Regions from separate parts of the Paraburkholderia sp. BCC1876 genome, predicted to be linked through region 2. Evidence: riboswitches for the same ligand, from Rfam matches in the RefSeq annotation. Region 2 holds a riboswitch; the other holds the start of a gene.
What was found. A riboswitch is a leader RNA that binds a small molecule or an ion and turns the genes downstream of it on or off. The one in region 2 is predicted to bind thiamine pyrophosphate.
Positions count from the first base shown of each region.

Region 1: it holds a riboswitch for thiamine pyrophosphate, as region 2 does, so the genes downstream of both, thiC (phosphomethylpyrimidine synthase ThiC) here and HWY05_RS34675 (FAD-dependent oxidoreductase) in region 2, are expected to answer to the same signal.

Region 1 covers NZ_CADFGI010000006.1:185,516-199,961, reverse strand. Annotated here, with positions in the region: gene HWY05_RS22675 (molybdopterin-dependent oxidoreductase) at 1-713, opposite strand, end outside; gene HWY05_RS22670 (cytochrome b/b6 domain-containing protein) at 758-1,408, opposite strand; gene HWY05_RS22665 (DUF1223 domain-containing protein) at 1,532-2,365, opposite strand; gene HWY05_RS22660 (hypothetical protein) at 2,644-3,111, opposite strand; gene HWY05_RS22655 (GreA/GreB family elongation factor) at 3,690-4,100, shown strand; TPP riboswitch at 4,276-4,394, shown strand; gene thiC (phosphomethylpyrimidine synthase ThiC) at 4,530-6,461, shown strand; gene HWY05_RS22645 (hypothetical protein) at 6,455-6,616, opposite strand; gene HWY05_RS22640 (glycine zipper 2TM domain-containing protein) at 6,682-6,894, shown strand; gene HWY05_RS22635 (hypothetical protein) at 7,078-7,620, shown strand; gene HWY05_RS22630 (L-lactate permease) at 8,042-9,640, shown strand; gene HWY05_RS22625 (DMT family transporter) at 10,005-10,931, shown strand; gene HWY05_RS22620 (hypothetical protein) at 11,473-11,628, opposite strand; gene bamC (outer membrane protein assembly factor BamC) at 11,882-13,111, opposite strand; gene HWY05_RS22610 (DUF2844 domain-containing protein) at 13,570-14,034, shown strand; gene HWY05_RS22605 (DUF3443 domain-containing protein) at 14,141-14,446, shown strand, end outside.
Region 2 covers NZ_CADFGI010000015.1:74,746-89,191, forward strand. Annotated here, with positions in the region: gene hisG (ATP phosphoribosyltransferase) at 1-62, opposite strand, end outside; gene murA (UDP-N-acetylglucosamine 1-carboxyvinyltransferase) at 59-1,321, opposite strand; gene HWY05_RS34615 (BolA family protein) at 1,433-1,672, opposite strand; gene HWY05_RS34620 (ABC transporter permease) at 1,687-2,442, opposite strand; gene HWY05_RS34625 (ABC transporter ATP-binding protein) at 2,439-3,371, opposite strand; gene HWY05_RS34630 (STAS domain-containing protein) at 3,542-3,835, opposite strand; gene HWY05_RS34635 (ABC transporter substrate-binding protein) at 3,832-4,464, opposite strand; gene HWY05_RS34640 (VacJ family lipoprotein) at 4,579-5,565, opposite strand; gene mlaD (outer membrane lipid asymmetry maintenance protein MlaD) at 5,578-6,150, opposite strand; gene mlaE (lipid asymmetry maintenance ABC transporter permease subunit MlaE) at 6,243-7,010, opposite strand; gene HWY05_RS34655 (ABC transporter ATP-binding protein) at 7,007-7,828, opposite strand; gene thiE (thiamine phosphate synthase) at 7,923-9,026, opposite strand; gene HWY05_RS34665 (thiazole synthase) at 9,023-9,838, opposite strand; gene thiS (sulfur carrier protein ThiS) at 9,912-10,109, opposite strand; gene HWY05_RS34675 (FAD-dependent oxidoreductase) at 10,209-11,339, opposite strand; TPP riboswitch at 11,568-11,692, opposite strand; gene HWY05_RS34680 (ABC transporter ATP-binding protein/permease) at 12,021-13,772, shown strand; gene HWY05_RS34685 (SDR family oxidoreductase) at 13,769-14,446, shown strand, end outside.

The DNA of each region.
Region 1 (14,446 bases), on a different contig from region 2:
ATGTGCTTCGGATTCTTGTAGCCGAGCTTGGTCGGCATGCGCAGCTTCATCGGGAAGCCGTATTTCGCGGGCAGACGCTCGCCGTCGTACTCGAACGTGAGCAGCGTCTGCGGATGCAGCGCCGTCGGCATGTCGATGCTTTCGTAGTAGTCGTCCGCGCATTTGAAGCCGACGTACTTCGCGCTGGTGTCCGCGCCGATGCGCCGCAGAAAATCGCCGAACGGCGTACCGCCCCAGCGGCCGATCGCGCTCCACCCTTCCACGCAGATGTGCCGCGTGATCTGCTCGGCATGCGGCAACGCGTACAACTCGGGCAAACTCCACGCGCGCTGGCCTTTGACGAGGCCGCCGATCTTCAACTCGTAATCGGCGCCGTCCACTTCGGGCACGTCGTCGATACCGTAGAACGCGTTGAACGGAAACGGCCGGGTGATCTGCGCTTCGCTGTAGGTCGGCGCGAGCTGCTTCGGATCGAACAGCGCGGCCTGCGCGCGGTCGTTCAGGCGCGACACGGCGGTCAGGAATTTGTTGACCGAGTCGTTGTCGGTCAGCGAGCAGCCGGTCAGCATCGACAGGCCGCCAAGCGTCAGCAGACGCTTGCCGAACAGACGCCGCGACGGCATGGTGAGTTCGCGGCGGGCGTCGATCAGGATCGACTCGCGGTCGAGCGAGTGGCCGATGGGTCGCGAGGGTTTTCGAATGGGCTTGTTCATGATTCGATATCCATAACTTTCGGTTTCGGCGGCTTGATGGAGACTCAGCGGCCGCGCAGCATGGCCAGCAGCGAGCGCGGTACGAGCGCCACCATCGCCAGATGCACCGCGATAAACGCGGCCATCAGCGACATCGCGCAGAAGTGAACGATGCGGGCGTTGTCGTAGCCGCCCATCAGGTCGCGCAGAAGCGGAAACTGCACCGATTTCCAGATCGCGAGGCCCGACAGCACCAGCGCGATCAGATCGCAGACCACGAACAGGTAGGCGAATTTCTGCACCGCGTTGTAGACGCGCAGATCGGCATGCGAGAGCTTGCCGGTCAGCGCGGCAAAGAAGTCGTGCAGCACCGCGCGCGGCGACACCGGCAGGAATTTGCGCACGAAGCGCCCACTCGCGAGATTCAGCGCGAGATACAGCAGACCGTTGAAGACCAGCAGCCACATCGCCGCGAAATGCCATTGCAGCGCGCCGCCGAGCCAGCCGCCGAGCGTGATGCCGGGAGGGAAGCGAAACCCGGGAAAAATCGGCGATGCGTCGTAGATGCGCCAGCCAGACAGCATCATCAGGATTGCCGCGAGCGCGTTGAGCCAATGCGTGACGCGCACCCATACCGGGTGAATCGTGCCGGGTGTCGGGACGGCGGGCGGTGCGAGGTGTTTGTCGCTCTCGCGCAGTACGTGAGGGGTAGCCATGAAAATCTCCTGTCGAACAGAGTGGGCGTGTCATTTAGAGTTAACGCTATCGCGCCGACTCGGGTCCCATAACGCTTACCCTGGTCCCCTTCAAGATCGTTGCGGTGAACGGCCGCACAGTGCTCACTGGCAGGCGGCCAGTTCGGCCACTTGCAGCACGTCGCCGGTCGCATCGTTTTCGACGAAAGCCACCACGCCGAAACGGTCGGCGTTGCCGCCGGCATCGGCGCCCGTCGCGTCGACGCGCACGTCGCGGTGAATCTGCGCATTGCCCCCGACCAGCGGCACCGGCCCGATCCATTGCCGCACCACCCGCTCGTGATGCAAGGTGGCGCCGCTGTTCTCGCCGGCGCCGACGTGCGAGCTCAGCGCGTTTTCATACACGGCGACGTAGGCGTTGAGTTGCCCGGAGGTGTCCGCGGCCTTGCTGGTGAATTGCGCGGAGACATTGAAGGCGCCCGGCGTCTGTGGATTCAGTTCGAGCGCGACGTTCGCTTGCGCCGGTTCGGCGACCACCTTGCCGATGCGGCTGTCGAAACTGTCGCGTTGCGACCAGCTACGCAGTTCGCGGCCCGACACGAAGATTTCCGGCGTATAGATGGTGTGGCCGCCGGCGAGGTCGGTCAGCGTCTGCTGCCGTTCGGTGAAGCGATGTTGCGAGAACCGGTCGGTCCAGCCGAGGCTGTTCCAGTAATCCACATGCAACGCGAGCGGCACGATGCTTTGCGTCGCGCCGCTGTTTTTCCACTGGCTCAGCCAGTTGTCGGCGGGCGGGCAACTATTGCAGCCTTCGCTGCTGTACAGCTCGACCAGCGCCACGCGGTGCGCCGGGCTGTGCGCGCTGCAGACGGCGGCGGCCGCGTTGGCGAGGCCGCTGGCCGCAAGCAGGCTGACTGCGGCCACGCACGCGATGGCTCGCGTGAACAGGCGGCGTAAAGGACGCGTGGTCGGCTGCATGCGCGGCCGAGTGAGCGGCCGAGTGAGCGGCCGAGTGAGCGGCCGAGTGAGCGGCCGAGTGAGCGGCCGAGTGAGCGGCCGAGTGAGCGGCTGCATGAGCGGCTGCATGAGCGGCTGCATTGCTGACTGCGTTAATAGCCGGTAACCAGCGCGGCGGGTACGAGTGGTTTGCATGACGTGCTCCCATCAGGGTCTGCACGTTTGTCGAACCGCCCGGCCGCTTATGACAGGCTTTTCCAAATTTATTTCTATCGGCCCAGCCGCCCGGCGCGAGGGGCTCAGTCGTAACTCATCACCACCGTCACGCGCGTGTCCGGCGTAACGTGTTTCGGCGACAGCGACATCACGCCGCCTTCACGGCCGACCTTGTAGTGACCGTCGCGAGTCGCCGCGGCAATCCGGCCGTCGCGCTCGACGAAGCGCGTGGTCACGCTGTCGCCCGAGTTCAAGCTCGAGCCCGCGCCGCCGTTCACCTGCAACGCGACGTCGGCACCCGCCGTCACCCCCGGCGGCCCGCTGAACGTCAGCGTCACCGCGGAACCTTGCAAGCCTTGCAGCGCCCCCGCAGTTCCAACCCGTGCGCCGGGCGCAACGGGCGCCGCCGACACTTCCAGTTGCGGCGCCACAATCGCGCCGGACAACGTGATCGTTCCGCCCTCTGACGCCGACGCCGCCAGCGGCGCCGTCGTCAGTGCCAGCGTTGCCGCCGCGCCGAGCGCCACAAACCGCCCAGTTGCCGTTTTCATCAGCCTCTCTCCTTAAGCCGCTTAGCCGCGTCGAATCGCAGCGCATCGCGTCATCGGCGGGCTGCGCAGCGCGACATCGTCACGCTGGGTACGGCCCGTCTGACAGGCGCGTTAACGGCACCGGCTCGCTCTGCCTTGAATGACGCGCGTGCGAGTGGCCGACCCCGGCGCCACGCAGACGGCTCGTCGCGGCGTCGAACGAAGCGATTCAAGACCCCGTGCTAACATTCTCCTTTCAAATGCGCCGCTTTCGATGCACCCGCGGCGCCGACCCATTCGATCCCGAACCCTGCCGGCCAACCCCATGCGCTTTCCGATTTCCCCTGCCCACACCCGCTTGCGCCCTTGCCGCGCAACCGGTTGCGCGCACAAGGAATTCGCCCCGCAGCGCAGCGGCGAGCCGGCCCGAATGCTTCGCCGAACGCTTCTCCGAACACTCCCCCGACTTCTCCCGCTCTCCGCCGCCCGGCGCCCGATCTAACGCTGCTCGCTCCCTTGCCTGAGCCGCGTTGTCGGGCTCCGGGCCGATCTCATCCGCTCGCTTTTCCCTTACCCGCAGATCGCACTGGAGTACCGTCGTGAAGAAGACGAAAACCTGTTACCTCACCGAACTCGACGTCGCCCGTCTCGAGAAGCACGCGGCCGCGCGCGGCGCCGACGCCCGGCTGCAGGACATGCTCGACCAGGTCCTCGAACGCGCCGTGATCGTCGACTCGCGCGAGATTCCCGCGAACATCGTCACGATGAATTCGCAGGCCATTCTCGTCGACGAAACCAGCGGCGAGCAGATGACGTGGACCGTCGTCTACCCGCCCGAGGCCGAGTTCGCGCGCGGCCGTCTGAACGTGTTCTCGCCGCTCGGCCTCGCGCTGCTCGGCGCCAAACGCGGCGAGAAAATCCGCTTCACGCCGCCCAGCGGCGCGGAGAAAGTGCTGAAGCTCGAGAAGATCCTGTTTCAACCCGAAGCCGCCGACGACTTCACGCTGTGAATCGGCCGCGCCGCGGCGCGAATCGTTGCGCCGCAGCATGGCTGCCGGGCTTATCTCTAGAAGAATAGGTCGCGGCCAGTGACAGTGTTAGCCGCGGTGATACCCGCGGTGATACCCGGTATCCGACTTTTCAAGACGGGTTGCCAAGCAGCGGCCGGCCGGTGTATCGTGTGCGCTGCTAACGCGGGGGTCCTGCGTCGCACGGAGGTTGGAGGTCCGTGCTGCGTGGGTGAGAAATACCCTTTGAACCTGATCTGGATAATGCCAGCGCAGGGAAGCGTACGGAATTCGCACCTGGTCTACTGTTTCATCTCTCGCGATTTCCGACTTCTTCCGTCTCGTCTCCTGCTTAGCCGCCCCACATTGCTTTGGCATGGGACCGGAATAGGCATTCAAGCGCCAACTCCGGTCAACCTAGGAGATAAACGCATGAACGCCAACCCGAAATTCCTTTCCGCCGACGCGCACGTCGACGAAGCCGCTGTCGCGCCGCTGCCGAATTCCCGCAAGATCTACGTGACCGGCTCGCGTCCCGACCTCCGCGTGCCGATGCGCGCAATCTCTCAATCGGATACGCCGGACAGCTTCGGCGGCGAAAAGAACCCGCCGGTCTATGTCTACGACACGTCGGGCCCCTACTCCGATCCGGACGCCAAAATCGACATTCGCGCCGGTCTGCCCGCGCTGCGTCAGGCGTGGATCGAAGAGCGCGGCGACACCGAAGCGCTGACGGGTCTGTCGAGTGACTTCAGCCGCGAACGCGCCGCTGATACCGCCACCGCTGAGCTGCGTTTCCAGGGCCTGCACCGCACGCCGCGCCGCGCGATCGCCGGCCAGAACGTGTCGCAGATGCACTACGCACGCAAGGGCATCATCACGCCGGAAATGGAATACATCGCGATTCGCGAGAACCAGCGCCGCGCCGAGTATCTGGAAAGCTTGAAGACAAGTGGCCCGAACGGCGAAAAGCTCGCCGCGATGATGGGCCGCCAGCATCCGGGCCAGGCGTTCGGCGCAAGCGCGTTCGGTCCGAACGGCCTCACTGCGATCACGCCGGAATTCGTGCGTGAAGAAATCGCCCGCGGCCGCGCGATCATCCCGAACAACATCAATCACCCGGAAAGCGAGCCGATGATCATCGGCCGCAACTTCCTCGTGAAGGTGAATGCGAACATCGGCAATTCGGCCGTGACGTCGTCGATCGGCGAAGAAGTCGACAAGATGACGTGGGCGATCCGCTGGGGCGGCGATACGGTGATGGATCTGTCCACCGGCAAGCACATTCACGAAACGCGCGAGTGGATCATCCGCAATTCGCCGGTGCCGATCGGCACGGTGCCGATCTATCAGGCGCTCGAAAAGGTCAACGGCAAGGCGGAAGACCTGACGTGGGAAATCTTCCGCGACACGCTGATCGAACAGGCCGAGCAAGGCGTCGACTACTTCACGATTCACGCGGGCGTGCGTCTGCAATACGTGCCGATGACGGCCAAGCGCATGACCGGCATCGTGTCGCGCGGCGGCTCGATCATGGCGAAGTGGTGCCTGGCTCACCACAAGGAAAGCTTCCTGTACGAGCATTTCGAAGACATCTGCGAAATCATGAAGGCCTATGACGTGGCCTTCTCGCTCGGCGACGGCCTGCGTCCCGGCTCGATCTACGATGCGAACGACGAAGCGCAGCTCGGCGAACTGAAGACGCTCGGCGAGCTCACGCAGATCGCGTGGAAGCACGACGTGCAGACCATGATCGAAGGCCCCGGCCATGTGCCGATGCAGTTGATCAAGGAGAACATGGACCTGCAACTGGAATGGTGCGACGAAGCGCCGTTCTACACGCTGGGACCGCTCACCACCGACATCGCACCGGGCTACGATCACATCACGTCGGGCATCGGCGCGGCGATGATCGGCTGGTTCGGCACGGCAATGCTCTGCTACGTCACGCCAAAGGAACACCTCGGCTTGCCGAACAAGGACGACGTCAAGACCGGCATCATCACGTACAAGCTCGCCGCGCACGCCGCCGATCTGGCGAAGGGCCATCCGGGCGCGCAGGTGCGTGACAATGCGCTGTCCAAGGCACGCTTCGAATTCCGTTGGGAAGACCAGTTCAATCTCGGTCTCGACCCGGACAAGGCACGCGAATTCCACGACGAAACGCTGCCGAAGGATTCGGCCAAGGTCGCGCACTTCTGTTCGATGTGCGGTCCGCACTTCTGCTCGATGAAGATCACGCAGGACGTCCGCGAGTTCGCCGCGCAACAAGGCGTCACCGACGACGAAGCGTTGAAGAAAGGCATGGAAGTGAAGTCGATCGAGTTCATGAAGAAAGGCGCGGAAATTTATCAGCGTCAATAATGGTTGAAGCGTTTGGCGGGTGATGCGGTTGCATCGCCCTTGAGCGCACGACTTTGTACTGCAGCACCGAAGCCCGCCATTGCGCGGGCTTTTTTGTTGGTTTTTTCGTTGGCTTTCTGGTTGATCGGTTCGTTCAGCGGCTTAACAGCAGGCACGCCGCATGCTGACAGAAGGGAAACGCTGGATTACGAACAACTCACTTTCCACGGGAGTCAGCATCATGAAATCGATCCGACAAATCAGTGCGATTGCCACACTCATCGCCGTGGTGGCCAGCCTTTCCGCCTGTGGCGACATGAGCCGGCAAGGCCGCGATACGGCCGTCGGCGCGGGCCTGGGCGGCGCGGCGGGCGCGGCGATCGGCGGCAATGCGCTGTCGACGGTGGGCGGTGCGGCGGCGGGCGGCATCATCGGTAATCAGGTGGGCAAGTAACGGCGGCACGCGAGCGGCGGCACGCGAGCGGCCGACATTGGCGACACCGGTCGGCCGCCTCGTCCATGTTTTGCAATGACCTGAAATAAGCCGTTACGGTTTTGCAATCCTGCATGCATCCTCGCGGCGTAAGCTCATGGGATCACGCCGCCGGCCGGCGTTCGATATAACCAGGAGCGCGTCATGAAGTCCCGCGTCGTCAATTCGTTCCGTGCGTTCGGCCAACGGCTGCCGCGCGGTCTTTACCGTTGCTTGTCCAGTCTTTCGCAAACCGGTATCGCCCTCGGCGGCGCCGTCTGCGTGCTGACGCTGTCTGGTTGCTATTACCCGTACGGCTACTATCCGGGCGCTTACTCGCCGTATTACGCGACGGTCCCCGCCGGCGCTACCCAGCAGGATCTGGGCGTGGCGCAGAACGATCCCGCCGCCATACAACAACAGCAGCAACTGCAGGCACAACAGGCGCAACAAGCGCAGTCGCAAGCGCGGGCGGCCCAGCAGGTACCGCCGGCCACCTACGCGACCGCAGTGGTTCCGCCTCCCTCGGTCTATGTCGCGCCGGCTTATCCCGCCTACTATGCGCCGCCGGTCTATCCGGCCTACCCAGCCTATTACGGCGGCTATCCGGGCTGGTATGGGCCGTCGGTGTCGATCGGCTTCGGTTTCGGCGGCTACTGGGGCGGCCATGGCGGCTGGGGCGGCGGCGGGCACGGCCACTGGCATTGATCAGTGCTGATGGGTGCTGATGGGTGCTGATGGGCGCTAATTCGCACGGGTTGGCGCCGGTCTTCTCCGCTTCTCCCTTTCTCCGCTTCTGCTCGCGTATCGGGTCGCCGGTTCCGTTCGTGAACCCTTAACCTACGCTCGCGCGGCCGTCTGAAGCGCCGCGCGACACCCCTGTCATGCTCAACGCGTCGCCCAAACCGTCAGGCGACGCGCATCCTTGTCCCGTCTCCGCCGCGCGCCCGTAGTTTCCCTTCTTGACCTGCCCCAGCCGAGTTCTATGCTTCTGTAGAACCGCACGCAGTACCCGTTTAAATAAGCGCCCCGGCCGACCTCACCGTTGCCGCCGACGCCATCCGTCCTAACGACGCGCCCCGTTGTGCGCAGTGCCGCGTCGAGTCCGAACAACAACGAAGGAGACGCGATGTTTCATCAACTACTCACTCCGGTCGGCAACTCATTGCTGCCCTCGTTCCTGGTCGCCGCGCTGCCGATCATTGTGGTGCTGCTCCTGCTCGGCTGGGCGCGACGGCCGGCCTGGCAGGCGTCTCTCGCGGGGCTGATTGTCGGTCTGATCGTGGCGATCTTCGTCTGGCAATTCCCGGTGGGACTCGCCTTCGGCTCGGTCGCCAACGGCGTCGTGTTCGCCTGCTGGCCGGTTATGTGGATCGTGTTCACGGCGATCCTGCTGTACAACATCTCGCAGCGCTCGGGGCGTTTCGCGGCCTTCCGCATGTGGATGATCGACAATCTGCCGAACGACCGGCGCGTCGTGCTGGTGGTGATCGGCTTCTCTTTCGGCGCGCTGCTTGAGGGCATTTCCGGCTTCGGCACGCCGGTCGCGATCACCAGTTCGCTGCTGATCCTGCTCGGTTTTCCGACGCTCGAAGCGCTCACCTTCACGCTGATCTTCAACACCGCGCCGGTCGCGTTCGGCGCGCTCGGCGTGCCGATCACCGTGCTCGGCGCGGTTACGCACCTGCCGGCCGATTCGCTCGCCAAGATGGTCGGCCGCCAGTTGCCGTTCTTCGCGTTCCTGCTGCCCTTCTATGTGATCGGCGTGTACGCCGGCTTTCGCAACATGCTGCGCGTGTGGCCGGTGCTGCTGGTGTCGGGCGCGAGCTTCGCGCTGACCCAGTTCGTCGCGTCGAACTATGTGAACTACAGCCTGACCGACGTGCTGTCGTCGATGGTGTCGCTGATCCTGACCATCGCGTTCCTGCGGGTCTGGCGGCCGGCGGTGGATCCCAAGTTCGCGATCAACATCGACCGGGTTGGCGAGGTGCGCGGCAAGATCGGCGGCGGCCAGGGGTGGTATCCGTGGATCATCGTGTCGGTCGTGGTGATCATCTGGACCATCGCGAAGATCTTCCTGATCGGCGACGTCAAGGTGCCGTGGCCCGGACTCGACAAGGCCGTGTTCATCACGCTGTACAACACGCCGTATGGCGCCGTGTGGGACTTCCAGCCGCTGGCCACCGGCACCGCCATTCTGGTCGCGGCGATCATCACCGCGTTCGTGGTCGGGCTGAGCGCGAGCGAGTTCGGCAAGGCGATCGCCGACACGTGGGTGCAGACGCGGATCGCGATTCTGACCGTGGCGACCATCGTCGGGCTGGCGTATCTGATGAACTACTCGGGGCTGACCTATACGCTCGGTCTGGGCGCGGCGTCGGTCGGGCCGTTCTTTCCGCTGGTGTCGGCGTTCCTCGGCTGGGTCGCGGTGTTTCTGTCCGGCAGCGATACGTCCGGTAACGCGCTGTTCGGCAACCTGCAGGTCGTGGCGGCGCATCAGTTGAATCTCAATCCTATCCTGATGGCGGCGACCAATTCGTCGGGCGGCGTGATGGGCAAGATGATTTCGCCGCAAAACATCTCGACCGGCGTGGCGACCACCGAACTCAAAGGCAAGGAAGGCGTGGTGTTCGCGCGGACCTTCAAGCATTCGATTCTGCTGACGGTGCTGCTCGGGGTGCTGGTGTGGCTGCAACAGAATGTGTTGCAGGGGATTATTCCGCATTAGGAAGATGGGAGGAAGTCGGCCGCTGGCCATTCGCGGCCTATCCGCTGCCGACTTCCGTGATTCCGTATCTCCGTATTCCCGTACTTCAGCAATTCGGCGATACCGCAAAATAATTCACGACCTCGCGGCACGTCCCCTTCCTGACTGCGGCTCCTCTATCTGCGCAGCCAATCACATCGTAATTTTTCTCACATCAGCGTGAGAATTGCTCGTTTTGCATACGCCTCGCCAGCGCTTACGCTCTCCTTATCCGACGCCCCACTCTCCTGCATCTTGCCGTTTCGTTCCAGGCTGAAACGTTTCGCGCGATCGCGCTGCTACGATGCGCTGGCGTCTCGACTCAACCGCGCGCGGCGCCACTTCGATGAATGCTAAAAACCTGCTCCAGTTGCTGATTCTCGCCGCCCTGTGGGGCGCGTCCTTTCTGTTTATCCGCGTCGGCGTGGCCGATTTCGGCGTCGCGCCGCTGATGGCGCTGCGTGTCGGCATCGGCGCGGCCTTCCTGATCATCGTGCTGATCGCGCGACGGCCGTTGCAGCAATCGGCCACGATCCTGCGCACGCGCGCCTTTCCCCTGCTGGTGGTCGGGATTCTGAATTCGGCGGCGCCCTTCTGCCTGTTCGCGTACGCCGAGCTGACGCTGTCGGCCGGCGTTACCTCGGTGATCAATGCGAGCACGCCGCTGTGGGGCGCGCTGGTCGCGTTCGTCTGGTTGCGCGACCGGCTGAGCGGGTTGCGCACGCTCGGTCTCGTGGTCGGCTTTCTCGGCGTGTTGATGCTGGTGTGGGATCAGATCGCCGCGCCGGGCAGTTCGGCGGCCACGCCGCTGACCACCGCGCTGGCGGCCGGCGCGGCGCTCGGCGCCACGCTGCTGTACGGCATCGCCGCCAACTACACCAAGCGCCATCTGACCGGCGTCGATGCGCTCACCGTCGCCGCCGGCACGATGACCGGCGCCACCATCGTGCTGCTGCCGCTCGCGGTGATCTACTGGCCGGCCGCGCCGATCTCGCTGCATGCATGGGGCGCGGTGATCGCGCTGGGCGTCGCATGTACCGGCGTCGCGTATATGTTGTTCTTCCATCTGATCGCGGTGGCCGGACCGGCGCGCGCTATCACGGTGACTTTCGTGATTCCGATTTTTGGCATCCTGTGGGGCGCGCTGTTTCTCGGCGAAAGCGTGTCGCCCGGCATGCTGGAAGGCTGCGGCGTGATTCTGGTCGGCACCGCGCTCGCCACTGGCGTCATCAAGCGGCTGCCGTGGGTCGGGCCGCGTCGCGCTGATACCTGAAGCCGGATTTTGGGTCGGGCTCGGGCTCGAACAAGGTTCGGCGCTCGTCACGTTGTCTTGTTTTTTGTTGTTTGCGTCTTCATCGGCCACGTTCAGCCACAGTCGGCCACGCTCGGCTACGTATTGCGCGTCGCCAAAAAAATAGCCCGCACTCTTTCGGAGTGCGGGCGAAACCGTCGCCCTACGAGGATAGGCGACGGGGCCACCGAGGCCGCGCGCGCTGCGCGCAGGCCATCATCGGGTTCAGCACTGGTTTATCGTCCGATGCTGGAATCGTCTGGAACCCCTGCCTGGAAAACCACGTCGGCTTAACAGTCCGGCCCCATGAGTCTATAAAAGCAGCTTGTGTGCCAGTTGCTGGAAGTCAGCGGAGAAATCTCGCAAGCGTTTGATTTCTATTGGAATTTATCGCGAGAGGGTGAGGCGAGGAAGGCGCTGGAACAGGCTTCGGCAGTTACGTCACCGGGGTAACGTCACGTTACACGCGGCCGCACATGGCGGCCGTATACGTTCGATTCATACGCGACCGGCACGGCGGCGTTCAATGGCCGGGCCACTTCGGACGCTGCGCCGTACTGTGCCGCAGACGCAGCCCCGCCGGCGGCCGCGATTCACGCGGGTTCAACGCTGCGCCGCACACGAGCGCCAGGACGAGCAAGCTCGCCGCCCACATCCAGTAAGGAATCACGTCGAACATGGCCAACTCCGGTTGATTGCCGGGCCATCCCGGTATGTCGGAGTCAAGCAAAACACGTGCTCGGTGCCAGGAGTGCCGTGGGGTCGGCGGTTAGATGCGGATTCACCCGGCGCTGGGTTAGTGCGCGGCAATACTCGCGGGCGAAAAAAAACCCGTCCAGGACGAATCCCGGACGGGTTTTTTGACTGCTGTGGCTGCCTGCCGTGCCTTACCGCGCTTGACCGCCGCTCGCGGCAGGCACGGCGGCTGAGACTCAGTGCAACTGGTCGACCATCAGACTCATGATCTGCTTGGCCTGCGGGCCCTGATCCACATCGCCCTTGTCGTTGACGACGGCAACGCGAGTCTGGTTAGGCGTCACCGCCCGCACGTTCACCAGATACTGCTTGGCCACCTTTTCCTTCTTGCCGTGGAAAATCTGGCTCCAGAAGCCCTGCTCCGCCGACGTCAGATCCTTCGGATCGACATAGCGCACGAAGTACAGGCCACGACTCGCATCGCGGTCGTCGACCGTGAAGTTGCTGCGGTCGAGCGCAAGGCCCACGCGCAACCACGCGCGGTCGTACGGCTCGCCCAGCGTGAGCTCGGTCGACGAGAACTGCGCCTGCGTGTTCGGCAAGTCCGCGTCCGGCATGGGCTGCTGCGCCGACAGCGCGACATTTTGCGCCGCGGTGGCCGCTGCCGCCGACTTGGCGCCCGCGGTAGCCGCGTTCGGCGCGGTTTGCGCGCCGGCCGGCGTCAGATCCGCGCTTTGCGTGTCGCCCGATTTGCGCGAGTCAGCCAGCGCCAGCGTCGCCATCAGGCGCTTCAGGTATTCCTGCTCGAGACCCGGATCGTTCGGCTTGGCTTCCCACTTGGTCGAATCGTTGTTCGGACCGGTGACCGCCTCGCGCAACCCCTTCTGGCTGATGAACACATACGTGCCGCCGCTCGGCGACGTTTCGAGACGCGTGCGGTACTTGTTGCGCTCCGAACTCACGTAGCTGTTGCCCATGGCTTTGGACAGCGTGTTGCGGATCAGGCCGTCGTTGATCTGGGCGTGGGTTTCGTTCCAGTCGGTTTCCATCACGCCCTTGTCGCGCTGGTCGACCACCAGCAGGAAGCCCTGCTCCTGCCAGAAGCGGCGAATCTGCGCCCAGGCCTGCGCGGGCGACTTGTTGTCGATCACCAGCCAGCTTTCCGTGCCGTCGCGCTGGATGTGCATGCCGGTAACCGGCGGCACCACCACCGTGGCATTCTGCGACGGCGCTTGCGCCTGAACCTGCTTGAGCGTGGACAACGAGGTTTCGCCGCCTTGCGGAGGCAACGAACGCTGATCGGCCGTCTCGTCGATCATGTTCGGCGGGACGGCAAGTGACACCTGCTTCGATTTCGAGTCGCTCTTGTAGTCGATTTTGGTCGGCGACGACGTGCCGCAGCCGGCGACCAGACCGCCTGCCATCAGCATTACTGCAAACCGCTTGGTAAGACGAAGATCAGTCATGTTCGGGGAATCCTTCCGCTACGCCACGGCAAGTTTCCGTGGATCAACCCAACATTTTACCGATCCCGGCGAGTCGTGTGCAAAAAGTGGGGTTTGCCCGAGAAATGAGCAGCTCGCGCGGGCTCGTCGAGCCTCGGTCGCAGCCCGTTTGTCCTGCGTCTTCGCGACGCTCGCAAGGCGTTTTCTGTCACGGGGAAAAACTCAGCCGCGATCGTTTTCAACCTGCTTTCGCGCGGCGTATTTAACAATCCGCCACGTTTCCTAATTCGTTGTCAGACGTATCCCCCATCTGCGTCAGATCCTTGTTTTAAAGGCTTTTTGCGTTCGGTTCGCACGTCAATTTTGAGACTACTCGATCCAGCGAATCGCCCGCCGGACGAAGATCAGGAAACCTCAGTGTTATCTTGAATTGGACGTCTCAATAAAGTTTGAGCGCTTCCCTCGCGAGATCGACTGCTATGCAAAAAACGCGTGTTTGTCAGGCCCTGAGCATTTCGACGCTGGCCATTCCTCTCCTCTGCGCGAACGTCCCCGCGCACGCCGAACTGGGCGGCGCGATGCCGCTCCAGGCCGATTCGACCGGCGCCGCGCCGCAAACCCTGCTGAACGGCGCGCTGCGCCTGCGCACGCTGACCGATGCCGGCGCGACGACCGTCAACGAGTACGCGACCAGCACCGGGCGGATCGTCGCCTATGCGTGGCAAGGCCCGACCATGCCGGATCTGCAGGCGCTGCTGGGCCCGTACGCGGAGTCGTACCGCAACGGCGCCGCGGCGTCGACGGCGAGCGGCAATCTGCACGCGTCGCGCGTGGTGCGCCCGGACGTGATCGTGGAATCCGGCGGCCCGATGCGCGGCTATGTGGGACGGGCGTGGCTGCCGTCGGCGTTGCCGGCCGGCGTCGCCGCTGACGATTTTCGGTGACGGGGCGTGGCGGACGGCGGCGGGCCATATCCGGCCACCGTGTATCAGGCCCCAACCCCCAAGCCAGCCCCCATCAAAAAATAACGCGCCGGAGACCTCTCGCACCATGACCCCGTCCTTCTCTTTGCTTACGCTGGTCCTCGTTTGCGCCGCGCTCGCGGGTTGCGGCGGCGGAGGCGGCGGCAGCAGCACGTCGACCAGCGCCACCCCAACGGGCGCGGTTGCCCCGCTCGCCGCCAGCGCACCCGCCGGCGCGTCCACGCCCGCCGCCAGCACATCGGTGCCGCAATCGACCCTTGCCAACGTCCAGCCGATCGCCGTCACCACCGCGCCGGGCCTGACGCGCAACATGCTGACGACGAGCGTCACCGTCTGCCAGCCCGGCACCGACAACTGCGCGACCATCGACAAT
Region 2 (14,446 bases):
AAAGCCAGCGTGAGCGGTGCGCTCACCGCCGACGACGACGACGTTTGCGGCATCGAGCTCATGCCTGGCTCCCGGAAATACGGCGCACCTTCGCGCCGATGGCGGTGAGTTTGGTTTCCATCCGGTCGTAACCGCGGTCGAGGTGATAGATGCGGTCGATCAGCGTCTCACCTTCGGCGCGCAGCGCGGCGATCACGAGACTCGCGGACGCGCGCAGGTCGGTGGCCATGACCTTCGCGCCGGACAGCTTGTCGACGCCGGTCACGAGCGCGGTATTACCGTCGATCGTGATGCTGGCGCCGAGGCGGTTCAGTTCCTGCACGTGCATGAAGCGGTTCTCGAAGATCGTTTCGACGACCTGCGAGGTGCCGTCCGCGATCGTGTTCAGCGCCATGAACTGCGCTTGCATGTCGGTCGGGAACGCCGGGTATTCGGAAGTGCGGAACGTGACCGCGCTCGGACGCTTGTCCATGCGCACGCGCATCCAGTCGTCGCCTTCGTCGATCGTGACGCCTGCTTCGCGCAGTTTTTCGGTCACGGCTTCCAGAATCAGCGGACGCACCTTGCGCAACGTGACGTCGCCACCGGCGGCGGCCACCGCGCACAGGAACGTGCCGGCTTCGATCCGGTCCGGAATCACCGTGTGATTCGCGCCGTGAAGCTTCTCGACGCCCTGAATCACGAGGCGATCGGTGCCGACGCCGTCGATCTTCGCGCCCATCGCGACCAGCAGGTTCGTGAGATCGACCACTTCCGGCTCGCGCGCCGCGTTCTCGATCACCGTTTCGCCGTCGGCCAGCACCGCTGCCATCAGCAGATTCTCAGTGCCGGTCACGGTGATCATGTCGGTGACGATCCGCGCACCCTTCAGGCGCGTTGCGCGTGCTTCGATGAAGCCATGCTCGATCGCGATCTCGGCGCCCATGGCCTGCAGACCCTTGATGTGCTGATCCACCGGACGCGCGCCAATGGCGCAGCCGCCCGGCAGCGACACGCGGGCGTGGCCGAAGCGCGCCACCAGCGGACCGAGCACGAGAATCGATGCACGCATGGTCTTGACCATTTCGTACGGCGCGACGAGGTTGTCGACCTGCGAAGCGTCCAGCGTTACACGCCCGTCACTGCTCTCGATGCGCACGCCCATCTGGCCGAGCAGCTTGAGCATGGTGCTCACGTCCTGCAGGTCGGGCACGTTCTCCAGATGCACCGGCTCAGCGGTCAGCAACGCCGCGCACAGAATCGGCAACGCCGCATTCTTCGCACCCGAGACGACGACTTCACCCGACAGCGGGTAGCCGCCTTCAATGACGAGTTTATCCATGCCTGTCACTTCCTGATTGCCCTGGACTTTGGCCGGGGCTGCTTTGACTGTGTTCGACGCGCCGCTGCCGGCGTCGCGCCCTTCTTGAGTAATTCGCACTAAATTTCCAGATTACGCGGTCTGCCATTCGGCGGGCGTCAGCGTCTTCATGCTGAGCGCGTGGATTTCTTCGCGCATGCGGTCGCCGAGCGCCGCATACACGAGTTGATGGCGCTGGATCAGACGCTTGCCTTCGAAGCTCGGCGAAACGATGGTCGCAAAAAAATGCTGGCCGTCGCCTTCGACTTCGAGATGCTGGCAAGTGAGCCCAGCCGCGATGTATTGCTTGACCTGTTCGGGAGTCGGCAACATGAGAGAAGCTCCTGTCAGTGGCGCAGTTTGTAGCCGGAAGCGAGCATGCGCATCGCAATCACGGCCAGCACCACAAAGAAACCGGCAACGATCGCGAGGCTTTCGAGCGGATTGATATCCGACATCCCGAAGAAACCGTAGCGAAAGCCGTCGATCATGTAGAAAAAGGGATTCAGCCGCGACACTTCGCGCCACAGCGGCGGCAGCGTATGCGTCGAATAAAACACGCCCGACAGGAACGTGAGCGGCATGATCAGGAAGTTCTGGAACGCCGCCAGCTGGTCGAATTTCTCGGCCCAGATGCCGGCGATCAGACCAAGCGTGCCGAGAATCGCCGCGCCAAAAATCGCGAAGCCGATGATGTAAAGCGGCGCGCTGAAGCTGACCGGCACGAACCAGATCGTCACGATGAACACGCCGAAGCCGACCGCGAGCCCGCGCGCGACGGCCGCCAGCACATAGGCGCCGAACATCTCGTAGTGCGAGAGCGGCGGCAGCAGCACGAACACCAGGTTGCCGGTGATCTTCGACTGGATCAGCGACGACGAACTGTTCGCGAACGCATTTTGCAACACGCTCATCATCACGAGACCCGGAATCAGAAAACTCGTGTATTCGACGCCCGGATAGACCTCGACGTGACCGCGCAACGCGTGGCCGAAAATGGTCAGATACAGCAGCGCGGTGATGACCGGCGCGAGCACGGTCTGAAACGACACCTTCCAGAACCGCAGAAGCTCTTTGTAAAACAGCGTGCGGAAACCGCTCATGCCAGCCCCTCGATTACTTCCGGACCGTTCATTACCTGAACGAACACATCTTCGAGGTCGGCCTTGCGGACCTCGATTTCTTCGAACGTGCAGCCGGCCGCGCGGCACTGCGCGAGAATCCGCTCGACGTCGTCATAGCTTGCAAGGCGCAGCAGATGCTGACGGCCATTGCCGTTGCCCGCGCCGCTTTCCACCTCGAGCGAGCGCAGTTCGGCCGGCAGCACGCCTTGCGCGAAACGCAGGAACAGCTGCATGCCGGCGAAACGCTGCAGCAGCGCGCTGGTGCGCTCGAGCGCGACCACCTCGCCGCGCCGCAGCATCGCGATGCGGTCGCACAGCGATTCGGCTTCTTCCAGATAGTGCGTGGTCAGCACGATGGTGTGGCCTTCGCGATTCAGGCGCGAGATGAATTTCCACAGCGTCTGGCGCAATTCGACGTCGACGCCCGCGGTCGGTTCGTCGAGCACGATCACCGGCGGCCGGTGAACCAGCGCCTGCGCGACCAGCACACGGCGCTTCATGCCGCCGGACAGCGCGCGCATGTTGACGTCGGCTTTCTCGGTGAGATCGAGATTGGCCATGATCTCGTCGATCCACGCGTCGTTGTTGCGCAGCCCGTAGTAGCCGGACTGAATCCGCAACGATTCGCGGACCGTGAAGAACGGATCGAACACGAGTTCCTGCGGCACCACGCCGAGCGCACGGCGCGCGTCGCGGAAATCGCTGACGACGTCATGGCCGCGCACCGCGATGCTGCCTTCATCGGCACGCGCGAGACCGGCAAGGATGCTGATCAGCGTCGTCTTGCCCGCGCCGTTCGGACCGAGCAGTCCGAAGAACTCGCCTTCTTCCACCGTGAGGCTGACGCCCTTGAGCGCCTGCAAGTCCTTGTAGCGCTTCTTGACGTTACGAATTTCTATGGCTGACATGACTGTGGGCCGCGTGCGTCGCGGCGCCTGAATGGGGGCGCAAAGTGCTGGGGGGACGGAATTGGGGCCGGTAAAGATCACCGGATCTGCCCCAAAAAACGGTTGATTATAGGGCAAAAATTAGCAGCCCCATGACGGCCAGGGGGATTGGCCGCGACGCTATAGGAGCGTCAATGTCGCGCCGATAACAGGGTATCGACGCCGTACGCGTGCGCGAGGCTGGCGAGACCAGCCGGCAGATTGACGATCTCGAACGGCGTGCCGCGCGCTTGCGCCGCACGTTCCCATGCGAGCAGAACCGCCAGCGCGGACGAGTCGAACTGCGCGAGGGGCGCGCAATCCACACCGGTCGCGCCCGCGGCGATGCGCTGCAAACCCGCCGCGAGCGCGGCTTTCGCGCTCGCGTGAGTCAGGGTCGCGCCGCAGTCGAAGCGGTTGGCGACAGGGCTCAGCACTTCGCTCACGACTGCTTGCCCGCGGCGAGTTGCTGGTTGCGCTGCGTGAGGAACTGGATCAGCCCGTCCACGCCCTTCTGCTGGATCTGCTCGTTGAACTGCTGCTGATACGCCTGGATCAGCCATGCGCCGAGCACGTTGATGTCATACACGCGCCAGCCTTGCGGCGTCTTGTACAGACGGTAGTCGAGTTCGATCGGCGAGCCGTTGTTCATCACGACCGAGCGCACCACCGTGTCGGTGTCGTCCGGGCTCATGCGGAACGGCTTGTACTGGATCTGCTGGTCGCGCACCTGCGCGAGTGCGCCCGAGTACGTGCGGATCAGCAGCATCTTGAACTGCTCGACGATCTGCGCCTGCTGCTCAGGCGTAGCCGTGCGCCAGTTGCGGCCCATGGCCAGTTGCGTGGTGCGGTGGAAATCCGTGTACGGCAGGATCTTTTCGTTGACCAGCCTGGTGATGTGCGAGATGTCGCCTTGCTGGATCGACTTGTCGGCGCGTACCGCGTCGATCACTTGCTGCGTGATCGTCTTGATCATGCCGTCTGGCGAATTGGTGTCCACGGTTTGTGCCGATGCACCGGCGCTGGCGAACGAGAACAACGCAGCGAACAACGGAATGAGGAAGAATTTTTTCATATCGAGCCTTGCCTTATAAATAGTGCAACCGTTTGAGCCGACATTAACACGCGAGTTCAGCGGCAATCCACGCGCAAACTGCGAGAGTCGTGTCGAACTGTTACGGCCGCACGATCAGCGCAATTTGAATGACGGGAAGTTGAAACGCGACGGCGGGACCAGTTGGCCGGCCGGAATCTGCGTCGTTTCCGGACCACCGTTCAGGTCCAGCGGCGGCGTTCCGGAAGTGCCCGAGGCGGCTTCAGGTGCAGCGGCGTTGTTCGCCGTGCCCGTGGCCGCTTTTGCAGCAGCACCCTGCGTGCCTGACGCGCCCGCCGGGGCTGCCGCCGCGCTACCGTCGACGTCGTCGTACTTGGGCAGCGGGGCTTCGTCGCCGTAATTCGGCAGTGACGCCGACTGCTTGCCGTCCGACAGCAGGTACTGGCGGCGTTGCAGATACGCGTTACGCACGAACGAATACTTGTCGAGCGCGGCGCCTTCCAGCACGTCGCTCGCGTTCAGCAGATTCGCGCGCGTGTTGACCACGTTGATGCCGTACAGCGCCCAGCTCAACCCATCCGGATGGATGTAGCTGAGCGGGTTCACATAGTAATTACCGATCGAGCCAACCGCGTCGCGCACCGTGCTCGGTCCGAACAGCGGCAGCACGAGGTACGGACCCGCCGGCACGCCGTAATGGCCGAGCGTCAGGCCGAGGTCGTTGTCGTGCTTGGGCAGCTTCGCGAGCGTCGCCACGTCGAACAGGCCGCCTACGCCGAACACCGTGTTGATCACGATCCGCATGATGTCTTCGACACCGTCGGTGATCTTCAACTGCAGCAGGTTGTTCGCCGCGATGTAGACGTCGCCGATATTCGAGAAGAAGTTCGTCACGCTGTCGCGCACCGGCTGCGGCGTGATGAACACGTAGCCCTTGGCGACCGGCTTCAACGCGTACTGGTCGAGCTTGTCGTTGACGGTGAAGATCGTGCGGTTCAGGCCTTCGAGCGGATCGCCCTTGGTCGGCGTCTGCACGGTGGTGCAGCCGGCGAGCAGCATGGCCGCGACCGCCAGCTTGCCTATCTGGAAGGCGCGCGCGCCCTCGGTATGTGAGGTCTGCATTTTTTATTCTCCTTATTGGCCGGCGGCGCCGGACGCAGGCAAGCTCGCTGCCGGAGCCGCCGGCGCGGGCGCCGGTGCGGCCGGCGCGGGCGCCGGTGCGGCCGGCGACGCGCCAGGCTTCGACGCGCCCGAATCCGCGGCCTTGCTATACAGAAACTGTCCGATGAGGTTTTCGAGCACGATGGCCGATTGCGTCATCGAGATCGTGTCGCCCGCTTTAAGCATTTCGCTGTCGCCGCCCGGTTCGAGCCCGATGTACTGCTCGCCGAGCAGGCCCGAGGTCAGGATCTTCGCCGACGTATCTTTCGGAAACGGGTATTGCTTGTCGATATCGATCGTGACGACAGCCTGGTAGGCATTGCTGTCGAAGCCGATCGACGCGACCCGGCCGACCGTCACGCCCGCGCTCTTCACAGGCGCGCGCGCTTTCAGTCCGCCAATATTGTCGAACTTGAGCTTGACCGGGTACGTTGCCTGAAACGACAACGAGCTCATGTTGCCGGCCTTCAGCGCGAGAAACAGCAACGCCACGAAACCCAACACCACGAACAGGCCGACCCAGAAGTCGAGAGCAGTCTTTTTCATCGTCATCCCAAAGTGAATCCGCAGCGCCGTCAACGCTACCCGCCGCGCGCGCCTCATGACGCAGCGCCGGCTGGAAACGCCCGAACGCAGTCTTAGCTGAACATCAGTGCGGTCAGCAGAAAGTCGAGGCCGAGCACCGCCAGCGACGCATACACGACCGTCTTGGTCGTGGCGCGCGATACGCCTTCCGGCGTCGGCTTGGCTTCGTAGCCCTGAAACAGCGCGACGAAGGTCACCGCGAGGCCGAACACCACGCTCTTGATAACCCCGGCGCCGACGTCGCGCCAGACATCGACGCCGCCTTGCATTTGCGACCAGAACGCGCCGGAATCGACGCCGATCAGCAACACACCCACCACATAACCGCCCAGAATACCCACCGCGCTGAAGATCGCCGCGAGCACCGGCATGGCGATGATGCCGGCCCATAGGCGCGGCGCCACCACGACCTTGACCGGGTCGACGGCCATCATTTCCATGGCCGTGAGTTGCTCGCCCGCCTTCATCAGGCCGATCTCGGCCGTCAGCGACGTGCCCGCGCGGCCGGCGAACAGCAGCGCCGTGACCACCGGCCCGAGTTCGCGCACCAGCGATAGCGCGACCAGCAGCCCAAGCGCCTGTTCGGAGCCGTAGCGGTTGAGCGTGTAATAACCCTGCAAGCCGAGCACGAAGCCGACGAACAGCCCCGACACCGCGATGATCACCAGCGAATAATTACCTACGAAGTGGATCTGCTTCGTGACAAGACGCGGACGACGCAACAACGGGAAGAATTCGAGCACCAGCCGGATAAAGAAACGCGTGGCGTAGCCGGCCGTGCCGAGCCCGCCGATCACCGAGCGGCCGATCGCACTGATCATGACTGACCTCCGCCGATGCCGAAGTCCGCCGCGAGCGGCGTCTTGCTGGGGTAATGGAATTTGAACGGGCCGTCCGGCGCGCCGTCGATGAACTGGCGCACCGTCGGATCGGTGGACGCGCGCAACTCTTCGGGCGTGCCTTCGGCGTGCACGCCGCCGTTGGCGAGGAAATACACGTAGTCGGCAATCGCGAACGACTCCGGCACGTCGTGCGTGACGAGGATCGAAGTCGCGCCCAGCGCCTGGTTCAGCGCGCGAATCAGGTTCGCGGTAATGCCGAGCGAAATCGGATCGAGGCCGGCGAACGGCTCGTCGTACATCATCAGTTCGGGGTCGAGCGCAATGGCACGCGCCAGCGCCACCCGCCGCGCCATGCCACCCGAAATCTCCGACGGCAGCAGGTCGCGCGCACCGCGCAAGCCGACCGCGTTGAGTTTCATCAACACGAGGTCGCGCAGCAGGTCTTCGGGGAGATCGGTGTGCTCGCGCAGCGCGAAGGCCACGTTTTCGAACACGGACATGTCGGTGAACAGCGCGCCGAACTGGAACAGCATGCCCATCTTGCGGCGCAGCGCGTACAGACCGTCGCGCGTTTGCTGGCCGACGTCCTGGTCCTGGAACAGGATCTGGCCGCGTTGCGCGCGCACCAGACCGCCGATCAGACGCAGCACCGTGGTCTTGCCGCAACCCGAGCCGCCCATGACGGCCACCACCTGGCCGCGCTTGAAGCGCAGGTTCAGGTTCGACAGAACGAGCCGGTCGCCATAACCGAAGTCGACGTCGCGCAGCTCGAGTAAGGTCTCGGGGGAGGAAGACACGAAACTGACAGTCCTTTTACACGGAAGGCCGAATTATAGGGCCATCATGCAAAAGTTGCCGTGAGGTGCCCTGTCCCTTTACGAAGCGTGACGATTATTGCGTAAACGCGTGTTGCAGTGCAGAAACGGCGGCGGCGAGATCCGCCGCTTCCGTCACCGCGCGCACCACGGCCGCGCCGCCCACACCGGTAGCCAGTACGTCCGGCAGCACCTGCAGGTCGATACCGCCGATCGCCACCAGCGGCACGACGCCGTCGAGCAGGCGCACATAACGCGCCAGACGGTTGAGTCCCTGCGGCGCAGTCGGTATGGCCTTGGTGGTGGTCGCGAACACCGCGCCTACCGCGATGTAGCTGGGGCGAAAATGCAGCGCCCTCAGAATCTCGTAGAAACCGTGCGTGGACAGGCCGAGGCGAATGCCGCCGGCGGCGAGCGCCGCCAGATCGGCGGTGTGCACGTCTTCCTGGCCGAGGTGGACGCCGTAGGCGCCCGCGTCGAGCGCGGCTTGCCAGTGATCGTTGATGAACACCTGGGCGTCGTGCCGACGACCGGCCGCCACGCTCAGCGCGATCTCGTGCTTCAGTTCGTCGGCGGGTTCGGCCGACTTGTGGCGCAACTGGATCGTCTTCACGCCGAAGCCGGCGATCCGCTCGACCCATTCCCCGCTCGGCAGCACCGGATACAGACCGAGCCGCGCAGGGCACGGCGGGAAGGCCGGCTCCGGCGCGTCCGGCAAACCGGCGATGCGCGGGAAATGGCCGAGATCGGACGGAAAGGCGTCGTCGGCGCGGGTTTCGTCGCCGTCACGCCAGGCGAGCGCCAGCACCAGCGCGTCGTGCGGATCGAAACCGCAATCCAGAAACGCGGCCAGCGCGGCGATCCAGTCTTCCGACAGATGGCCTTCCAGACGGTAGGTTTCGCCGCCCAGATGCAGCACGGCCCGGTTCTGTGCGGCCTCGATCACACCGGCGCCCCGCACCTGCCAGCGCGCCACCTGCTCGCCGTGCTGCTGCGCGTCGGCGATCACGATCAGGTCGCCGCCGTTCGGCTTGTCCGGCGCGGTCAGACAGATGCGCCACGGCGCGTGGGTCGGCGGCCAGTCGCCGAGGCGGCCGCGAATCCGCTCGGCGGCTTCCGTGAGTTCATCGGCGGGCGGCCAGAACAGGTCGCGGCCCGACAAAGCCAAAGTCTGCGTCATGCGCCGCCCCCGTCCTGATGCCAGAACGGCATGCCGACCACCGGCGTGCTGGCGTGCGCGCTTTCGCGCTCGGCCATCGGCCCCGCCAGAAAAGCCTGGCGCCCTGCCTCGACGCCCAGCGCGAAGGCCCGCGCCATCGCGTCGGGATGCGTGGCTTGCGAAACGGCCGTGTTCAGTAATACGCCGTCGAAACCCCATTCCATCACTTGCGCCGCGTGCGACGGCACGCCGAGGCCCGCGTCGACGATCAGCGGCACGTCCGGCAGCCTCTCGCGCAACACCCGCAAGCCGTACGGATTGATCACGCCCTTGCCGGTGCCGATCGGCGCGCCCCACGGCATCAGCGCTTCACAGCCGGCGTCCAGCAGACGGCGGCCGATCACCAGATCTTCGGTGCAGTACGGCAGCACCTTGAAGCCGTCTTTGACGAGTTGCGCGGCCGCTTCGATCAGCCCGACCGGGTCGGGCTGCAGCGTGTAGTCGTCGCCGATCAGTTCGAGCTTGATCCAGTCGGTTTCGAAAATTTCGCGCGCCATGTGCGCGGTCGTGACCGCCTCGCCGACGGTCAGGCAACCGGCCGTGTTCGGCAACAGCGGCACGCCGTGGCGCTTGAGCAGATCGAAGAAGCCGGCTTCGGCGCCGCCTTCGTTCATCTGCCGGCGCAGCGCGACGGTCACCATGCCGGGGCGCGCGGCGTCGATCGAATCGGACAGCGATTGCAGCGATGGATAGCGTGAGGTGCCGAGCAGTACGCGGCTTGCGAAGGTCTCGCCGTAGAGCGTGAGCGCGTCGGCGGTTTGGGGGGAAGTGATGGGCATTGTCCTTGTCTCCGGCAGGTCGTGGCGAGGCGTAGCGGTAGGTAGCTTCGCGGTGTAAGCGGCGGCCCTAACCGCCGGCCACGGGTTGCACGACGTCGAGCTTGTCGCCCGGCTGCAGCGCGCGCGCCGCATGCTGGGTGCGCGCCACGAAATCGCCGTTCAGCGCGACCGCGAATGGCGGCCGCGCGCCGAACGCGGCGAGCGCATCGGCGACCGTCGCGCCCTCGGGCAACGACAACGGCTTCTGATTGATATGAATGTTCATGGTGTTCGAATACGGTTCAATCGATGGCGGGAACAACAGAGCGTGTAGCGTTAAATCGTGTCAGGCCCGTCAGGCCAGACACGACAAAACGCGCAACGCTCATGCCGGCTCCCGCGTGGAATCCAGCTGGAACAGTTCGCTCCAGCGCGCGTCGCGTTGCCAGTCGGCGAACGCATCGGCGTCGCCGATCCGGCCGTCGAGCAGCGCCGCGGCGAAGCGCACGGCTTCGTCGGCGACTTCGGGCACGATCATGTAGCCGTGCCGGTACAGGCCGTTCACGCGCAGTGTCTGCGCGCCATCCCACAGCAAAGCCGGACGGTGGTCCGGCAACGTCGGGCGGCACTGCGAATTCAGTTCGAGGATACGAGCCTCGCCAAAGCCTGGGTGAACGGAAAACGCCGCGCTCAGCAGTTCGAGCGCCGAGCGCACGCTGACCGGCGACATGTCCTCACCTTCGACTTCGGTAGCGCCGATCACGTAGAGATCGTCCTGCTTCGGCGCGATATACAGCGGGTAACGCGGATGCAGCAAGCGCACCGGACGCGTCAGTTTGATACCGGGCGCGTGCACTCGCGCGACTTCGCCGCGAATGCCGCGCAACGTGGGCAGCACCGGCTTCGCGCCGAGCCCGCGGCAGTCGATCGTGATGCGCGCGGACGGCAGCGAATGATCGTCGACCGGCGTATTCCAGTGCGTCTCGACACCGCGTTGTGCGAGGCCCGCGGCCAGCGCGGCCAGCACCTGGCGGTTATCCAGTTGACCTTCGCGCGGCAACAACCAGCCCTGGTTGAAGCGTCCGGCCAACGCGGGCTCGGCGGCGCCGAGCTGCGCGCCGGCCAGCGTGACGAAGCCGCCGTCCAGCAAGTCAGCCGGTGCATTCGAGCGCACCCTGCGCTCGAACAGCGGCGCTTCGGTGCGATCGGCATGATGCCAGACCACCAGCGTGCCATTGCGCTGGAAGAACACCGGCTCGGGCAACTCGGCCAGCACTTGCGGCCACGTATCGAGCGAACTCGCGCCGAGACGGGTGATCAGCAATTCAGCGCTGGCGGCTTCGGCGAGCGGCGCCAGCATCGCGGCGGCGACCCACGCGGCCGCTTGCGAACCGGCGGCATCGCCACGCTCGTACAGCGCCACGCGAAGCCCCTGGCCCGCCAGACGCCACGCGACCAGCCGGCCGCACAGGCCGCCACCGAGGACGGCGAAATCGGGTTGCGCGGAACGGCTCATTGCGCACGCTCCGTTTCACGATGTTCAATCAGGCTAGACAGGCTAAAGCACAGCGCGCCGACAGCGGCGTGACGAAGAGCAAAACACATAACTGAAGAATAGGCGGTCATCGAGTCCTTTCCGTACGGCAGAAAAACGCACGTACCCAGGACGAAACCGGCGGGTAAGGCCGGCCGGGCACGACGCACGTTCTGATGACGTACGCCACCCCGGCGGGGAATGGAAGACTGGCTGCTTCCGGAAACTTCCCGCGCCGGTATTACCCGGATCGGGTGCAAAGGGTCTCTCTCAGCCTTGCCGCTACGGCATGAAAATCATGCGCGCCTGTGGGCAAAGCACCCCTGTTTCGTCGAAGGCCATTAGACCATAAAAGCCGCGACGCCCGCAAACCAGCGCCCGGCGTGTTCGCGCGGAGTTTGATCCGGCACCTTCTTTTATGTTGTCGATGCGGCCCGACACGGCGCTCTGGCACAATGCAACGAGCCCATGTCACGACGGCACGGCGCGCTCGGCACGCATTCCATAAACCGCCGCCCGCGCCGTCACAGCATGGCAGCGAAGCCTTGCGGCGCAAATTAATTTTCGCTTAAGGGCCACGCGCCAGAATCGGACGCTCGCCCGGACGAGCGTTCGTCGAGCACGACGCCCGGGCATGCAGGCCAGCACTTCTTCAGGATGCTCATGACACCGAATACCTCAGCCAGCCCCGCGCTGCCGCCGGACGAAAAGATCTCCGCCTGGAGCCTGATCAAACCCTACTGGGTCTCCGAAGAACGAAAAACGGCCTGGGGCCTGCTCATCGCGATCATCGTGATGAACCTGCTGGTCGTATGGATCAACGTGCGCCTGAACCGCTGGAGCGCCGACTTCTACAACGCGCTGCAGACCAAGAACGTCCACGATTTCCCGCACCTGCTGATGGTGTTCTCGGTACTCGCGTTCGCCTTCATCATCCTCGCGGTGTACGGGCGGTATCTGCGCCAGATGCTCGGCTTCCGCTGGCGCCAGTGGCTGACCACGCGTTATCTGAACGAGTGGATGCACGACAGCGCCTTCTATCGGATCGAACGCGACCGCCTCGCCGACAACCCCGACCAGCGGATCAGCGACGACCTGCAATCGTTCGCCACCAGCACGCTGTCACTGACACTCGACCTGCTCTCCACGGTCGTCACGCTGGTGTCGTTCATCACGATCCTGTGGACGATCGGCGGTGCCCTGACCGTCTCGCTCGGCGGCATGCCGGTGCAGATTCCCGGCTACATGGTCTGGGCCGCGGCGCTCTACGCGGTGATCGGCTCGCTGATCATCCAGAAGGTCGGCCATCCGCTCGTGCCGATCAACTACCAGGCGCAGAAAGTCGAGGCGGACTTCCGTTTCGGCCTGATCCGTCTGCGTGAAAACGCCGAACAGATCGCCTTCTACAACGGCATGGAAACGGAGAAGACGAGCACGCACTCGCTGTTTGGGCGCATCCGCGACAACTGGTGGCAGGTGATGAAGTACACCAAGCGGCTCACCTTCGTGCTCAGCTTCTACGGACAGATCGCGATCATCTTTCCGCTGGTGGTCGCCGCGCCGCGCTACTTCGCCGGCGCCTTCACGTTCGGCGTGCTGATGCAGATCTCCAGCGCGTTCGGCACCGTCAGCGATTCGTTCTCGTGGTTCATCAACAGTTACGGCAGCCTCGTCGAATGGCGCGCCACCGTGAACCGGTTGCGTGAATTCAAGCGCATTCTGCACTCGCCGCACTTTAAGGAATCGGTCTCGCCGGCCACCGAGCACGGCGGCATCAACCTGCATTACGTCGACGCCGACAAGCTCTCCACCGAAGGCCTCAAGCTCGCGCTGCCGAACGGCAATCCGCTGTCGCGTATTCGCGATATCGCGATCCGGCCGGGCTCGCGCTGGCTGGTGCGCGGTCCGTCCGGTTCGGGCAAGAGCACGCTGATGCGCGCGCTGGCCGGCCTGTGGCCGTTCGGCGACGGCTCGATCGACGCGCCGGTCAACGCCCGCATGATGTTCATCCCGCAGGTCAGCTACATGCCGATCGGCACGCTGAAGGCGGCGCTCACCTACCCGTCCTCGGCCGACACCTATACCGACGACGAATGCCGCGAAGCGCTCATCACCTGCCACTTGTCCGAGTACGCCGACCGGCTGGCGGAATCGGGGCATTGGACCCGCATTCTGTCGCCGGGCGAACAGCAGCGCCTCGCCGGCGCGCGCGTGCTGCTGCACAAGCCGGACTATCTGTTCCTCGACGAAGCGACCAGCGCGCTCGACGCCGAGAACGAAGCGCGGCTCTACCGTCTGTTCACCGAGCGCCTGCCGAAGGCGGCGATTGTCAGCGTCGCGCATCGCGAGTCGCTGGCGGCGTTCCATGAAGAAACGCTCGACGTCGAACGTTCGGGCGAAGCGGTCGCGGCATGACCGTGCCGAGTCCCGCCGGCTTCGATCGCGTGGTGCTGATCACCGGCGCGGGCTCCGGCATCGGCGCGGCGTTGGCCCGGCGCATTGCCGCGCCGCGCACGGCGCTGATGCTGCACGCTCGCGGCGCCGACGAGGCGTCGCGCGAACGCCTCGCGCAAGTGGCCGCCGATTGCCAGTCGAGCGGCGCGCAATGCGCAACGCTGTGCGCCGACCTTGCCGAGCGTGGCGCGGCGGAACATCTGATCCATCAAACGCTGGCCAGCTTCGGCGCACTCGATCAACTGGTCGCCAATGCGGGCCACGCTCAGCGGCAAACGCTGCACGCGCTCGATCCCGATACGTTCAGCGCCGCCTGGGCCGCCATGCCGGCGGCGTTCGCGGCGCTCGTCAAACGCGCTTCGCCCGCGCTGGAAACGTCCAGGCGCGGCCGCGTGGTCGCGCTCAGTTCGTTCGTCGCGCACCGCTATCGCGCGGATGCGCCGTTCGCCGCGACGGCGGCAGCGAAAGCGGCGCTCGAGTCGCTAGCGAAAACGGCGGCGGCCGAACTTGCGCCGCATGGCGTGACCGTGAATTGCGTGGCGCCGGGTTATACCCGTAAAGATCGCGGCCCGAGTGCCAATAACGTATCGGTGTGGCAACACGCGGCACAGGCGACGCCGCTGGGCCACGTCGCC